Regions from separate parts of the Gordonia sp. G4 genome, predicted to be linked through region 1. Evidence: riboswitches for the same ligand, from Rfam matches in the RefSeq annotation. Region 1 holds a riboswitch; the other holds the start of a gene.
What was found. Region 1 has a riboswitch for cyclic di-AMP ahead of AC3B5T_RS22760 (C40 family peptidase). Riboswitches for the same ligand answer to the same signal wherever they lie in the genome.

Region 1 (7,857 bases):
CGCGACCCCCACGTACATCTTCTTCAGTCGGACCTCGTCGAACCGATCGGCGACGTAGGCCGCCAACGACCACGCACTCTGATAAGCCACCTGTGAAGTCTGCCCGTCCATCGCGAAGTCGGCGTCGGCGGGTGGGCCCGCGGGCACGGCGCCGGCGCGCACGGTCGCGGTCAGATCGGGAGCGGCGTCGGCGAACCGCGTGTAGGTGCCCTTGCGGCCGACGTACTCGGCCACCCCCTCGGTGATCCACAGCGGCGCGTCGAGCGCGGTGGAGGTGCGGGCGGCGACGTGCGTCAGCTCGTGCCGGAGCACCACGGCGAGTGTCGGGGGCGCGAGCTCCCGGACCGCCGGGGTCAGGATGATCCGCTGTCCGGTCGCGGTGCGCTGCACCAGGTCGACACTGCTGTACACCGTCGCGGCCGCCGCCGTGTCGGTGGCCGCGCGCCCGTCGGGCACCAGCGCGCTGAACTCGTCGTCGGTCGCGGTCGCCACGATGACGGCGCGGCGATCCCAGGAGTCGCCCCAGAAGTCACTGACGGCATCGACCGCGGCCGGCAGCTCACGCCGCAGCGCCGTCACCGCCGGTCCGGTTCGCGGGTACGACGCGACCACCGACGTGCCGCCCGCGGTCGCGGTGTCGGCGACCTGGAGACCGGGCAGCTCCCACATCTGGGTGGGCGACGGGTCACGACCCAGCGCCTCGGCATCGGCGACGAGGCGCCACTCGTCGCCGTGGCGGGCGACCACGAACTGGGTGCCGACGACCACCTCGGCCTCGGCGATGCCCGGAACGGTCTCGCCGCCGAGCGCGTAGCGCAGCTCCACCGGTACCACCCACGAGTCCGAACTCCCCCCGGCGTCGAGGAGTTCTTGGAGCTCGCCGGGGACGAGGACCTCCGCCTCCTCGGTGGGCGCGAGCTGATACCGGAACCTCGCGAACCGCAGAGTGCCGGAACGATCGTTGCGCGGCGTGAACCGGCGGGGCGCGAACGTACTGGTCGCGGTGAGGAATCTGTTCTTGAACGCGGGGGTGGCGGCGGTGTCGAACAGGGTCCCGATCGCCCGTATGTCGCCGGAACGCACGGTCTCGGTGAGCGAGTCGAGCAGCCTGGTCACCCCCGCGGCACGATCACGCTCGTAGACGTTGACCTCGGAACTCGGCGTCGACTCCGCTCCTGCCGATGGGCTCGCTCCCCCCAGCGGATCACCCGTGCCGCATCCGGTGAACGTGCCGACGACGACCAGCGCGACGACCGCCGACGACAGGCCGGCACGCCGACGCCGTGAGATCACCGTGGTCTAGAACCGGCGAGCGGAGTTGTACGGGCCTGCCTCGTCGATCGGCACGACCTTGACCGGGACGCCGAAGGTCGAGGCATGGATGACATATCCGTCGCCGACGTACATGCCGACGTGATGCGCGTCCGGGTAGTAGATGATCAGGTCGCCGGGCTTCAGATCGTTGCGGTCGACGGCGGTCCCGCCACCCATCTGGGCCTCGCTCGACCGCGGGATGGTCTTGCCCGCCTGCTTGAATGCCCAGACCATCAGGCCGGAACAGTCGAATGAGCTCGGTCCGGTGGCGCCCCACACGTACGGGTCACCGATCCGGGTGAGTGCGGCCTGCACCGCGATCAGTCCGGCCGCGGTACCCCTGGGCACCAGACGCGGATCGAAGTCGAAGGTGGGTCCGCGCAGCGCGGCGAGCTGCTTTCCGGTCATGGACTTGTAGATCGCCCGGATCTGGATCGCCTGGAGCTGCAGGTCGGCCTGTTTCGTCTGCAGATCACCGCGGACCCGCTCGGCGCGGGAGACCGCCTCGGAGGCCGCCACCGCCGTCTGCTCGGCGTCTTTCTTCGCGATCTCCGTGCGTGCGCGAACCTTCTTGATGGCGGTGAGATCCGCCGACGCCTGACGCGAGATCATGTCCAGGCCCGACATCTGGTCGAGAAGTGCCTGGGGCGAGTCGCTGATCATCACCGCGTAGAGGCCACTCACGCGAGCGCCCTGGTAGCTGGCGCGCACGATGGCGTCGACGCGGTTCTGGTGCACCGCCAGCTGGGCGCGGCTCCTGTCGAGCGTCTGCTGCGCCTCGGCCGCCGCCCTCTTGGCCGCTGCCACGATGCCGCGCTGCTTGTCGTACTCGATCTTCGCGTTGTGCATCGCCTCGGTGGTCTTCTCCGCGTCGATGCCGAGCTGCTTGTAGCGGTCGAGCAGCTGATCGGCCGAGCGCGCGGGCACCGCACGGGCGTCCCCGACACCACCTGAGATCGTCGGTATGAGCACGGCGAGCGCCGACAGGACGCAGACCGCGAACATCAGCGGACGCGAACGCATGGGTGGCCGCATGACGCGAGCCCGCCCCTCCCCGATCAGCACGGTCCTACTCACTCCCTCGTGTGTGCTCGTCGATCCTGAGCAACCCGGGCCTCCCGTCACCCGTGCCCCACGTCCCGTCGACCACCCTAGGGCGCCGACAGGCCCCCTGGACTGGTTCGGGCGGATCGCAATCCACGCGATCCGCCCGTCCCGAGACCCTCGTGCTCAGTCTGTCCGTGTTCGGTTGTCGTCAGTAACGACGGATTCCCGTCAGGGTCCACTCCTTGACGGCGTCGCGCTTGACCGGCGTGCCGTAGTTGGACGAGTGGACGAACTGGCCGTTGCCGACATAGATGCCGGCGTGGCCGCCACCGTTGAAGATCATGACGTCGCCCGGCTTGGCTTCGGAGTAGGACACCGCACGTCCGCCGCCGAGCTGGCCGTAGCTGTCGCGCGGAATGTTCTTGCCGGCCTGCTTGTAGGACCAGTAGACGAGACCCGAGCAGTCGAATGCGTTGGGGCCGGCGGAACCGTAGGAGTACGGCGAGCCGATCTTGCTCTCAGCGGCCTTGACGGCCTTCTCACCCGCGGTCAGCTGCGGCTGGCCCAGGGGCGCGCCGCCCTGCGGACGGAACTGCTGGGGAATCTGGTCAGGGGCGATGCCCGGCACGGTGAACTGTCCCAGGTTGGGGATCTCGACCGTGGCCGCGGGCGACTTCTTCACGGGCGTCGCCGGGGGTGCGGGCTTGGCGTCCGGGGCCTTCGCACCGGGCAGGGCCGGGATCTCGAAAGTCCCCAGCGGGGTGTGGACCGGGGCGGCGAGAGCAGGGCCGGCGGCTGCGGCGAGCGAACCGAGCGTGATCGATCCGGCGATCACCGCCTTCTTGGCGACCGTGCTGCCACGATTGGGCTGTTCCAAACGATGTTTGGCCACGAAGCGAGTTCTCCTTCAGATCTTCCTCTACCGCCGACCGAGTTAGCTGTCGGGTTCGGGCCGGAAGAGTGGCCCTACGCGTGTTTCGCGCATGAGGTATCCACTGGACACTCATGCGTGGCAACGCGATTCACCCCGATTCGGAACGGATTCGCGTGAGACGCATCCGTGGTGATGCGCTCCGACGAGCCCGCCCGAAGGTTGTGGTTCCCCGGTTCGCCGCAAGGGCGATTGAGCGGTGACTACTGCGGACCACTTCTGTTGAAGCGGGACGCTCCGCAAAGGTCTCAGAAAGGTTACGAAATCGGATGCGCTCTGTCCACTAAGCGACAGACAGCCAAACCTCGGCCGATTTTCAGCCGGCCCTGAGGACCGTCACAGAGGCGCGTCGATCTGGTGCCTGAACTGCGGTTTTCGCCGATCTTGCAGATCGTGCAGCGCCACTCGTCACCATTGCAGCAGCCTGCAGAACGTCGATCGCGAGGTCGATCTCGGCGTCCGCCTCGACCGTCGCCGCCGTTACCGAAACTCCACCTTCGTCGGGCATATCGTCCCAGCTCGGACCGCCAAACAGCACCGTCATCATGCACCCGTCGCAAGCGACGGGACGGGCGGGGCATCGTGCACAGTCGACGTACATCGTGTGATCTCCATCTCATCTGGTGAGGCGGGGCCGTGTCGGCCCTCGTAGGGGTCGTGGTCACCGTGAGAGCACCGCATTTCTCACGTCCAGGTGGAGACTAGGAGCACCCACCGACAAATCCCGTCGAACAGTCGTCGACCCAGCAGTCACACCAGTCACAGGCCGAGTACGCGGTGTGCCGTCATCGCGATGTCGGTGGATCGAACTAATGTTCGCCGGGTGACGCAGACCAGCGTGGCCGGCTCCTCCGCGGGGCAGCTCACCTTCGCCGACCTGGAGGCCGCCGATCAGGGGGTCACCGGCGAGTCATCGAACGAGTTCAGCGACCGCTCGCTCTTCGACACGACCCTCGTCGTCGTCGACCTCGAGACCACCGGCTCCGATCCGGCCCGTGACCGGATCACGGAGATCGGCGCGGTGAAGATCCGTGGCGGCGAGATCATCGGCGAGTTCGCCACCCTGGTCGACCCCGGTCGACCCATCCCGCCCCAGATCGTCACCCTCACCGGAATCACCACCGCGATGCTGACCGACGCACCGCGTATCGAGTCGGTGCTGCCCTCGTTCTTCGAGTTCGCCCGCGGCTCGATCCTGGTGGCGCACAATGCCCGGTTCGACATGGGCTTCCTGCGTCAGAACGCGATCCGGCTCCAGCTCCCGTGGACGTTCAGCCTGAGTCTGTGCACGGTGACCATGGCCCGGCGAATCCTCACGCGCGACGAGGCGCCGACGGTCAAGCTCAGCGCCCTCGCCGACCTGTTCGACGTCTCCGTGCGCCCCACGCACCGGGCACTCGACGATGCCCGCGCCACGGTGGAGGTCTTCCACCGGCTCCTCGAGCGCGTCGGCAACCAGGGCATCGCCACCGTCGGTGACCTGACGTCCTATCTGCCGCGGACCGACCCGCGACTCCGGGCCAAACGCGGTCTCGCCGACCACATCCCGTCGCGTCCCGGCGTCTATCTCTTCCGTGGCCCGTCCGACGAGGTCCTCTACGTCGGTACCGCGGTGGACCTACGCCGTCGGGTCCGGTCGTATTTCACCGGTGGCGACCCCCGCCGCCGCATCGCCGAGATGGTGCTCCTCGCGCACCGGGTCGACATCGTGGAATGCTCCCACCCGCTCGAGGCGGCGGTACGCGAACTGCGGCTGCTCGGCGCACACGCGCCGGCGTACAACCGGCGGTCGACACAGCCGCACAAGGGATGGTGGGTCACCCTGACCGAGGAACGCTTCCCTCGTCTGAAGGTCAGCCGCACACCCACCGACGAGTCCATCGGCCCGGTCGGGAATCGCACCGGCGCGGCGACCGTCGCCGATGTGATCTCGGCGGCCGCCGGTCTGCGCACGTGTACGAAGCGGCTCGGCGCCAACGGTTACCACTGGTGTCCCGATGCCGACGGGAGACGACGCCCCGGGTCGTGCCGAGCGGCCACCGCGCAGCCGCAGACGGTCCCCGACTACTCCCCGCGGGTCACCGCGGCCCGCCGACTCATGCGGGGTGAGGCCGACGAACTCCTCGACGGGCTCACCGCACGCCTCGCCGACCTCGCGCAGGCCCACATGTTCGAGACCGCGGCACGCCATCGGGACCGGCTCGCGCTCACGATCGACACCCTCGCCCGGTGTCAGCGACTGGCCGCGTTGTGCGCGATCGCCGAGATCGTCGTCGCCCGGCCCGATGGCGAACGGGGATGGCAGTTCGCGGTGATCCGGCACGGGCGGCTCGCGGCGGCCGGACGCGCGCGACGCGGCGTCTCCCCCATGCCCGTCGTCGACGCGCTGGTCGCCGCGGCCGAGACCGTGGTGCCCGGAGACGGTCCGCTGCGCGGCGCGCCCGCCGAGGAGGTGGGGCTCGTCTACCGCTGGATGACCGAACCGGGCGCGCGGATCGTCGCGACCAGTGAGCCGGTCGCGCTGCCGGCCTACTCGGCCGAACGACGCCTCGACTGGTCGCGATCAGCGCACGACGCGCGCACGGCCAGGCCCGCCACGGAACCTCGCGTGCGACAGGCGAGCTGACCGGCCGCCTGGTCCTGGGGAGCACCACTAGGCTTGCGCCATGATCACTGCCATCGTCCTCATCCAGGCCGACATCCACCGCATCCCGGAGACGGCGCAGGCCGTCGCCGACATCCCCGGGGTCGAAGAGGTGTACTCCTGCGCGGGCGACGTCGATCTGATCGCGAAGATCCGGGTCCGCGACCACGAACAGATCGCGACGGTCGTCACCGGCAAGATCAACCGCCTACCGGGCGTGCTCAAGAGCGCGACACACATCGCCTTCCGCAGCTACTCCAGCTCCGACGTCGAGGGCGGATTCTCCATCGGCGAGAGCTGACGCACCCTCAGGCGGGTGCGGCGAGCTGCCGGCTGAGCTCGGCCCACCGCCGCAGCAGGTCCGCGGCGGAGCCGTTGTCGATGGCCTCGGCGGCGCGGCCCTGTGCCTCCCCGAGCGCGTCGGTCAGTTCCGCCGAACTCATCGGCGCCTCCTGTTCGAACGCGACGATGGCGCCGGCCGAGTTGAGCAGCACCGCGTCGCGGACCGGTCCCGTGGTCCCGGCCAGCAGTTCGCGGGCGATCGCGGCGTTGACCGTGGCGTCGCCGCCCTGCAGGGACGACAACTCCACTCGTGCGATCCCCAGATCGGTGGGATCGACGGTCAGCTCGTTCACCTGACCGGCGACGACCTGCCACACCGTCGACGTGGTGGTGGTCGTCACCTCGTCGAGTCCGTCGTCGCCGCGGACCACGAGGGCGGATCCGCCGCGTTCGGCGAAGGCCCGCGCCAGCACCGGGGCGAGGTCGGCGAACGCGCAACCGATCAGCCCGCGCGACGGCGTCGCCGGGTTGGTCAGCGGCCCCAGCACGTTGAAGACGGTCGGGATGCCGATCTCCTTGCGCGGTGGACCGGTGAACCGGAACGCGGGATGGAACACCGGCGCGAAACAGAACCCGATCCCGAGCTCGTCGACGCACCGCGCCACCGCCGCGGCGTCGAGGGAGATGTTCACTCCGAGCGCCTCGAGCACATCGGCACCACCGCTCTTCGACGACGCCGCGCGGTTGCCGTGCTTCACCACCGCGACACCCGCGGCCGCGATCACGATCGCCGTCATCGTCGAGATGTTGACCGTGTGCGACCGGTCGCCGCCGGTACCGACCACGTCGACCGCCGGACGGCTGACGTCCACGAGCGTCGCGTGCTCGAGCATCGCGCGCGACAATCCGAGGAGTTCGGCCGGTGCCGCCCCCTTCATCTTCACACCGACGCCGAAGGCGGCGATCTGAGCTCCGGTCGCGCTGTCGGTCATGATCTCGTTCATCGCCCAGGCGGCCTCGTCGGTGCTGAGGTCGAGGCGATCGATGATCTTGCCGAGGATCTGCGGCCAGCTGAAGTCGGACTGTGCGGTGCTCACGAGGACAGAGCCTAGTGGTGTGTCTCGGAATCAGGTGGCCGGTGTCGAACGCCGGAGACCAGTCGCTTGATTCTCCAGACACACCACCGGTTCCTGTTCAGCCCGGCGGACGCTGGAGGACGGCCCACTCGCGGGCGAATCCGCCGTGTCGCGAGCCGAGGCTTGCCATGCGGGATCGTTCCTGCGACAGATGCATCGCGTCGAGCAACTGGACCCGCGCCAGGACCAGGACCACGAACCCGTCTTCGAGTGCCGGCGGACTCGGCCCCCAGCGGTCATCGTCGACGGACTCGTAACCGTCGAGCGCGGCCACCGCCGCCGCGTCGGCGCGCCGGGCGGGCGGCACCTCGACGTGGTGACGGAGGATGACCTCCTCGGCCGCGCGCCACGACGAGGCGTCCAGCGCGACCGAACTCGCGATCGCGTCGTCGTCGGACCGGGCGACCACCTCCACCCGTTCGTCCAGCGTCAGCGGCCCCGCCTCGGACCGCGGACGCAGTCGCGAACGGAGCCGCGCCAGGCGGCCCTGCTCGACCACCCGG
Region 2 (7,857 bases), 2.2 Mb from region 1:
GGACCGGGTCCTGATCGGATTCACCGTCATCTCCGCCTCGGCGCGGCTCTCCCCCGCCGACGAGGTCCTGCCCCGCGGTGAACTCGCGGTCCAGACCGCACCAGACGCCTAGGTCTTCAGGAATAGGTCCTCAGGAATCGAGCTCCCGCGCGACCGCACGCACGACTTCGGAGATCCGCTGCGCGGTCTTGCGGTCCGGGTAACGGCCCTTGCGCAGGTCCGGCTGGACCTTGCCCTCCAAGAGGGTGATGAGGTCGGCGACCATGCCGTGCAGCTCGTCGGGCGTGTGCCGCTTGACGTCCTTGCGGGCGGCCTCGCGCACGTTCTTGGAGACACTGGGAGCGGGCTCGAGCACCTTCACGCTCAACGCCTGCGGTCCGCGACGACCGGCGGCCATGCCGAACTCGACGCGCTGTCCGGGCTTGAGCGCCTCGACGCCGTCGGGCAACGCTGCCGAACGGACGTAGACGTCCTCACCGCTCTCCTGGGAGAGAAAGCCGAAGCCCTTGTCCGCGTCGTACCACTTCACCTTGCCGGTCGGCACTGTGCTCACCCTCATCTGTACTAGAACTGTCGAAAAACGACCCGTCACGACAAAAGACGCCGTCACCCATCTCGGCGGTCCGACGGCGAATGCCGCGCGGGCCCAGACGGATGCAAGGCGCCTGCTGCGACCATCCTAGCCAACGCCCCACCCCGAGGTCACACCATTACCCGGCGGACGCGCATCGCGCGGCGTCGGACCGATCGCCGTTGCACTACCGTGGCAGGTATGCAGAAGACGTCGTCCCCGCGATTGCTGCAGGCGGCCGGGGTTGTGTTCGGAATCGGAATTCTGGCGGTCGTGGCGTTGTTCCTCACACCGTTGGTGACCGACGGCGACACCGCGCCGACCGCCGTCTACCTGCTGACCATGTGCGCACCGCTGGGATTCATCCTGGGCCTGGTGTACGCACTCCGTGCCGGACGCCGAGCCAGGTGAGGACCTTGACCACAACCATCGACACCACCCCCGACCTCTCGCCGGTCTCCGACGGGCGGGCGCTGCGCGATGCCTACAGCTGCTTCCCGTCCGGCGTCGTCGCGGTGTGTTGCGAACGACCCGACGGGGATTCGACCACCCTGATCGGAATGGCGGCCAGTTCGTTCACCACCGTCTCGCTCGATCCGCCGCTCGTCTCGGTCTGCGTCCAGAACACCTCGACGACCTGGCCGCGGATCCGCACCGCACCGGCGATCGGGGTCAGCGTGTTCGCCGGCGACCAGATCGAGCTCTGCAAGCAGCTCGCGGGATCGTCGGAGCACCGCTTCGACGGCATCACCCCGCTGAGCACCGATCGGGGTGCGGTCTTCGTGCCCGACGCCGCCGCGCACCTGTCGTGCACGATCCACAACGAGATCCAGGCCGGCGACCACACCGTCGTGCTCCTGGAGATCGAGTCGCTGCGCGCCGATCCCGGTGTCGAACCCCTGGTCTTCCACGCCAGCACGTTCCGTGCGCTCGAGGCACGGAAGGATCCCACCCGGAAATGAGTCTCTGCGCAGCATGAACACCGTCGGCCTCGGAATCCCATTGCCTGTGTCCCCGCGGGACGCAGCGGCTTCCGACGCGCCGGCCGAGGGTCCGCTGCGCGACACGTTCGGCCGGGTGGCGAAGGATCTCCGGGTCTCGGTCACCGACCGCTGCAATCTGCGTTGTTCGTACTGCATGCCCGCCGAGGGCCTCGACTGGATGCCCACCGACCAGGTGCTGTCCACGGACGAACTGATCCGGGTGCTGACGGTCGCGGTTCGCGACCTGGGTATCGACCGCATCCGGTTCACCGGCGGTGAACCCTTGCTGCGGCGCGATCTGGAGGACATCATCGCGGCCGTCGCCGGCCTCCCCCAGGCCCCCGAGATCGCGATGACCACGAACGGACTCGGACTGCCACGACGGGTGGCGAGCCTGGTCGACGCCGGCCTCGACCGCATCAACATCTCGCTCGACACCATCGACCCCGCCCGATTCGCCGAGATCACTCGGCGAGACCGGCTGACGGACGTGCTCGACGGCCTGGCGGCGGCGCGCCGCGCCGGACTCGACCCGGTCAAGGTCAACGCCGTCGTGCCCGCCCGCGCGGATCTGGCGGGCGTTCCGGACCTGCTCGCGTACTGCCTCGAGCACGGTTACGAGTTGCGGATCATCGAGCAGATGCCCCTCGACGCCGACCACGCATGGCAGCGAGCGCAGATGGTGACCGCCCGGGAGATCCTCGCAACGCTGCGTGAGCGCTTCACCCTCCTGCCCGATCCCGCGCCGCGCGGGAGTGCTCCGGCCGCCACGTGGCTCGTGGACGGTCACCAGGGATCTCACGGGCCCGCGCGCGTGGGGGTCATCGCGTCGGTCACCGAGCCCTTCTGCGGGGACTGCGACCGCACCCGGCTCACCGCGGACGGGACGCTGCGCAACTGTCTGTTCGCGACGTCGGAAACCGATGTCCGCACCGCTCTGCGCACACTCCCCGACGACGAGATCGACGCCGCGCTCGCACACCTGTGGCGCGGCAACATGTGGGCCAAGGCGGCCGGTCACGAGGTGAACGCCGCGGGCTTCCGGCAACCGGACCGACCGATGTCGGCGATCGGCGGCTAGGCTCGCGTCCGATGCAGCTCACAGTCCGATTCTTCGCCGCCGCGCGCGCCGCGGCCGGCGCCGAGGAGAGAGTCGTCGAGATCGACCCGACGACCACCCTCCGCGTCCTGGAAGAGACCCTCGCCGCCGGAAACCCCTCCCTCGCCACGGTTCTCGAACGCTGCTCGTATCTGCGCGACGAGATCGCGTTCTCCGATCGGACGCGCGCACTCGGCACGTGCACGACACTCGACGTTCTCCCGCCGTTTGCCGGTGGCTGACGCCACACCGCGCATGTGACCTTTGTCACATAACGGTGGAGTAACAGGATGGGCACGGGACGGCCACTAACCCGTTGAACTGGGATGACGCCCAAAGTGGGTCGGAAGACCCGGATCCGGGCCGAAAATCGCTTGCGTTCAGCCAGGTGATTCAGTCCAACGAACGACGTACTGTACGAAGCGTCCTCCTCGGAGGTCACGACACAGCAACCAAGACATAACGTCCCACCGGCCGCGCCGAGCCTCGTTCCGCCGGTGGGAACGACAAGCAATCTAGGAACGAGGACGGGGGACCCAACCTCATCCCCTGAGACCGGACACCACACCAGGTGTCCTCGGGGTTAAGTCCCGGAAGCCGCGGCGACCACCGCGACGACCGGGGCCGAGCACCTCTCGCTCGAACCCGACAGCTGACTTCGTAGGCGCGTGGAGAGAGGAAACACATACATGTCCGGACGTCATCGCAAGCAGACGACCAGCACGGCCGCCAAGACCATCACGAAGGTCGCCCTCACCGGCGCAGTCCTCGGCGGCGGAGCAGCCCTCCTGGGCACCGGTACCGCCAATGCGGCCACCGACGCCGAGTGGAACCAGGTCGCGCAGTGCGAATCCGGTGGCAACTGGGCCATCGCGACCGGCAACGGTTACCACGGCGGCCTGCAGTTCTCGCCGAGCACCTGGACCGGCCACGGCGGCGGCGAGTTCGCCCCGACCGCAGACCAGGCCTCCCGCGAGGAGCAGATCGTCGTCGCCGAGCGCGTGCTCGGATCGCAGGGCAAGGGCGCCTGGCCCACCTGCGGCACCGGTCTCTCGGGTTCGACCCCGCGCAGCGCGCCGACCGACACCCCGCGTGAGATCGCCCCGGTGCTCCCCGGCGGCAACGGCAGCGTCGACCTGGCCAAGACGACCGACGACGTCGCCAAGCAGGTCACCGACGCCCTCACCGAGGCCGGCGTCAGCCCCGAGATCAAGAACCTCTGGCAGGCGGCCAAGGACAGCGGTGTCTCGCTGAACCAGGACCAGATCAAGTTGTTCAACGACAACAAGCACCTGCTGCCCAACCCCTGATCCGGGACACAGACGAAGGGCCCCGCACGATGAATCATCCGTGCGGGGCCCTTTTCCAATGGTCTCGACAAGCTCGACCAGCGGGGGTCGGCTCAACCAGCGGGGGTCGGCTCGACCAGCGAGGGTCGGCTCAACCAGCGGGTCTATGCCGAATTGACCCACTCGTCGGTGCCGTCGTCGAAGAACTGGTGCTTCCAGACCGGCAGCCGGGACTTGACCTCGTCGACGAGACGCGAGCAGGTCTCGAACGCCGCCCGACGATGGTCGGCGGCCACCGCGACCACGAAGGCGATGTCGCCGATCGCGAGGTCGCCGACCCGGTGGGAGACGGCGACCGCCCGCACGCCGTCGACCGCGGAGACCTCCTCGACGACGTCGGCCAGCACCTTCGTCGCGGTGGGATGCCCGGAGTAGTGCAGGGCGGTCACCTTTCGCCCGCCGTCGTGGTCACGGACGGCGCCCACGAAGCCGACCACCGCCCCGGCTTTGCCCTCGGCGGCAGCGGCGACCATCGCCTCGTGGTCTGCCAGCGTGATCGGCTCGTCGACGACAGCGGTGTGCACCACGCGGGTGCCGGCATCTCCGGTCATCGGTGGTCGCCTCCGCGGATCTGATCGAGTGCATGGTGGACGACGCCGGCGAGTACGCCCAGCCCGTCGCGGACCCCGCCCGTCGAACCGGGCAGGTTCACGACGAGCGTCGTGCCGGCCACCCCGGCGAGCCCGCGGGAGAGGACGGCGGTCGGCACCTTCGGCAGCCCGGCCGACCGGATCTCGGCGGCCAGACCCGGGATCTCGAAGTCGAGGAGCGGCCGGGTCTGTTCCGGAGTCCGGTCGGTGGGCGTCAGACCTGTTCCCCCCGTGGTGATCACGAGGTCGACCTCGGCATAGATCGCGGCGCGGACGGCATCGCCGACCGGTGGGCCGTCGGCCACGACGTCGCACTCGTCGACCCGGAAGCCCTGCTCGGTCAGCCACGCCTCGATGATCGGGCCGGACCGGTCGGCGTAGACACCGCTGCTGGCGCGGTTCGACGCGACGACGACACGAGCGACGCGTGGTGTTCCCGGATCAGTCATCGGCCGGGTCAGCCGGGTCGCGGTACCAGTCGCCCGACTTGCCTCCGGTCTTGGCGAGGAGGCGGATACCGTCCATCTGCGCGCGTCGGTCCACGGCCTTGACCATGTCGTGCAGTGTCAGGCCGGCGACGGCGACCGCGGTCAGCGCTTCCATCTCGACGCCCGTCTGACCGGAGGTGGCCACGGTCGCGGTCACCTCGATCGTCTCGGCACCGATCGCGAAGTCGACCTCCACCGACGACAACGCCAACTGGTGGCACAGCGGAATCAGCTCGTCGGTCCGCTTGGCCGCCATGATCCCGGCGATGCGCGCCGTGGCGAGCACATCCCCCTTGGGCAGCCTCGACTCACTGAGGAGGCCGATCACCTCGGCGGTGGTGTGGAACGTGCCGGCGGCGACAGCGCGACGCTTCGTCGACGGCTTGGCCCCGACGTCGACCATGCGGGCCGACCCGGAGGCGTCGAGGTGGCTCAGCCGGGAGCCGCCGTCGCCTCCGGTGGGCATCGACGTCAGCGGTTGACGATGGTCTTCGACTGCACGAACGGCAGCTCGTCGACCGGAAGCGGGAACTCGGTGTCGCCGAACGGCGACAGCGCACCGGAGATGTGGGTCGCGAGTTCGGAGACGGCATGCTCGGCGGCGTCGCCGTTGTCGTCCTGCGGCCAGCCGTTGTCGACGTAGTGCTTCTTGCGGCCATCGGATTTCACGACTCGGCCGGTGCCGGCACCCGCTTCGCCGGGGGTGGATGTTTCAGCGCCAGATTTGTTTGCCACGTCGAGCATTGTGCCATGTCGTTCGGATGAACAAGTGCCGTGTCAGGGCAGGACGGCCGTGCGAGGGGCTATCGTCGTCGCAACACAGGTCACGCCACCAGGAGACGCCCATGGCCGCCCAGCCAGTCGAGGTCGCCGGCTACCCGGTGATCACGCGGTTGGGCAGCGGTGGAATGGGCACCGTCTATCTGGTCGAGAACCCCCAACTGCGTCGGCGCGAGGCCCTCAAGGTGATCTCGATCGCCGAGACCGTCGACGAGGAGTTCGCGCGGAGGTTCAGCCGCGAGGCGCAGACCGCGGCGGCGCTCGACCACCCCGCCATCGTGACGATCTATCACTACGGCGTCACCGACGGCGACCCCTGGTTCACGATGACCCACCTCGACGGGCGCGACCTCCGCCGCGCCTCGCTCCGCCCGGACGAGGTGGCGACCGTCGTCTCCCGGGTCGCCGACGCGCTCGACTACGCACACGAGCACGGCGTGATCCATCGCGACATCAAACCCGGCAACATCATGATCACGCGACGCGCGATGGACGACGCCCTCGACCGCGTGGTGGTGCTCGACTTCGGGATCGCGAAACTCACCACCGCCACCACGTTGACCGCGCCGTCGTCGTTCGTGGGGACCCTCGTCTACGCGGCGCCGGAGATCCTCGACGGCAAACCGGCGGGCCCCGCGTCGGATCAGTACGCCCTGGCCTGCACGGCCTACGAATTGCTCTCCGGCACAACCCCGTTCGACGCCGACACGCAGACGCGCCACATCGTCGCGAAGCTCACGACACGGCCGGCGCGGATCAGCACCCATCGACCCGGGCTCGCCGCGCTCGACCCCGTCTTCGACCGTGCACTCGCGCGCGGCCCGCTCGACCGGTATCCCACCTGCCGCGCGTTCGCCGCGGATCTGCACGCCGCGCTCGACCGGGCCGGCGCCGACGACCGACCACGCGCCCCCTCCCGGCGACGCAGGTCATCCCGCCGCGATCGCCGGCGGACCCGACCCTGGCCTGGGGCTCCACCCCCACGCCCGCCCTGGCACCTCCCACTCCCCCGCCCCCGACACCTCCGGCGCGGACAACGGCGCGCCGGCGCCGGTGGCCGCTCGCGCTGGCCGCGGTCGTCGCGGTCGCGGTCCTCGCGGCCGTGGTCGCCATCGGCGTCGTCACCCTCGGCGGCTCTGACGACGGGGCCACCACCGATGCCGGGTCGTCGCCCCTGGCGGCCACGGACGCCCAGGCGCAGCTCAGCGCCGGTCTCGGTACCACGTGTTCGATCCGCGACGGGACCGCGTACTGCTGGGGCGACAACGCCGCCGGCCAGATCGGCGACGGCACGACCGACACGCGCCAGACGCCCACGCGGGTCGCCGATCTCAGCGGCGTCACCGCCATCAGCACCGGTGGCCCCAACAGCTGCGCGATCGCCGAGGGCGTCGCCTACTGCTGGGGCAACAACGACTACGGGCAGGTCGGCGACGGCACGACCGACGCGCGCCTGACGCCGACCCGGGTCGCCGACCTCGCCGACGTCACCGCCATATCGACCGCCAACTGGGCCACCTGCGCGATCTCGGCGGGCGCGGCGTACTGCTGGGGCACCAACGACTTCGACCAGCTCGGCGACGGCTCCGCCGCCAATCAGTACCGACCGGTCCGCGTCGGCGGCCTCGACGACGTGACCGCGATCAGCGTCGGCGTGAACTTCGCCTGCGCCGTCGCCGCGGGCGACGCCTACTGCTGGGGACTCAACGACAACGGGCAGGTCGGCGACGGCACGACCACCAATCGGGCCAGCCCGACCCGGGTCGCCGACCTGGACGGCGCGACCTCGGTCTCCGCCGGCGCCGCCACCGCCTGCGCGGTCGCCGGGGCGAGCGCGTATTGCTGGGGCAACAACGACTTCGGGCAGCTCGGCGACGGCAGCACCTACGGGCGCCGCACGGCGACGCCGGTGACCGGCCTCGGCGAGGTCGAGTCCATCAGCACGGGCACGTCGAACACCACCTGCGCACTCGCCGGGGGCGTCGCGTACTGCTGGG

Region 2: it holds a riboswitch for cyclic di-AMP, as region 1 does, so the genes downstream of both, AC3B5T_RS12840 (transglycosylase family protein) here and AC3B5T_RS22760 (C40 family peptidase) in region 1, are expected to answer to the same signal.

What each region holds. Positions count from the first base shown of each region.
Region 1 is NZ_CM173442.1:5,044,048-5,051,904, forward strand. It holds gene AC3B5T_RS22750 (hypothetical protein) at 1-1,293, opposite strand, end outside; gene AC3B5T_RS22755 (NlpC/P60 family protein) at 1,300-2,337, opposite strand; gene AC3B5T_RS22760 (C40 family peptidase) at 2,570-3,253, opposite strand; cyclic di-AMP (ydaO/yuaA leader) riboswitch at 3,270-3,501, opposite strand; gene AC3B5T_RS22765 (hypothetical protein) at 3,609-3,839, opposite strand; gene AC3B5T_RS22770 (DEDD exonuclease domain-containing protein) at 4,086-5,918, shown strand; gene AC3B5T_RS22775 (Lrp/AsnC family transcriptional regulator) at 5,959-6,237, shown strand; gene trpD (anthranilate phosphoribosyltransferase) at 6,245-7,315, opposite strand; gene AC3B5T_RS22785 (hypothetical protein) at 7,413-7,857, opposite strand, start outside.
Region 2 is NZ_CM173442.1:2,870,520-2,878,376, reverse strand. It holds gene AC3B5T_RS12870 (DUF2771 family protein) at 1-112, shown strand, start outside; gene AC3B5T_RS12865 (cold-shock protein) at 131-544, opposite strand; gene AC3B5T_RS12860 (hypothetical protein) at 773-982, shown strand; gene AC3B5T_RS12855 (flavin reductase family protein) at 988-1,533, shown strand; gene moaA (GTP 3',8-cyclase MoaA) at 1,547-2,635, shown strand; gene AC3B5T_RS12845 (MoaD/ThiS family protein) at 2,647-2,895, shown strand; cyclic di-AMP (ydaO/yuaA leader) riboswitch at 3,153-3,336, shown strand; gene AC3B5T_RS12840 (transglycosylase family protein) at 3,343-3,963, shown strand; gene AC3B5T_RS12835 (molybdenum cofactor biosynthesis protein MoaE) at 4,107-4,553, opposite strand; gene AC3B5T_RS12830 (MogA/MoaB family molybdenum cofactor biosynthesis protein) at 4,550-5,041, opposite strand; gene moaC (cyclic pyranopterin monophosphate synthase MoaC) at 5,034-5,546, opposite strand; gene AC3B5T_RS12820 (hypothetical protein) at 5,552-5,824, opposite strand; partial or broken gene AC3B5T_RS12815 (RCC1 domain-containing protein) at 5,926-7,857, shown strand, end outside.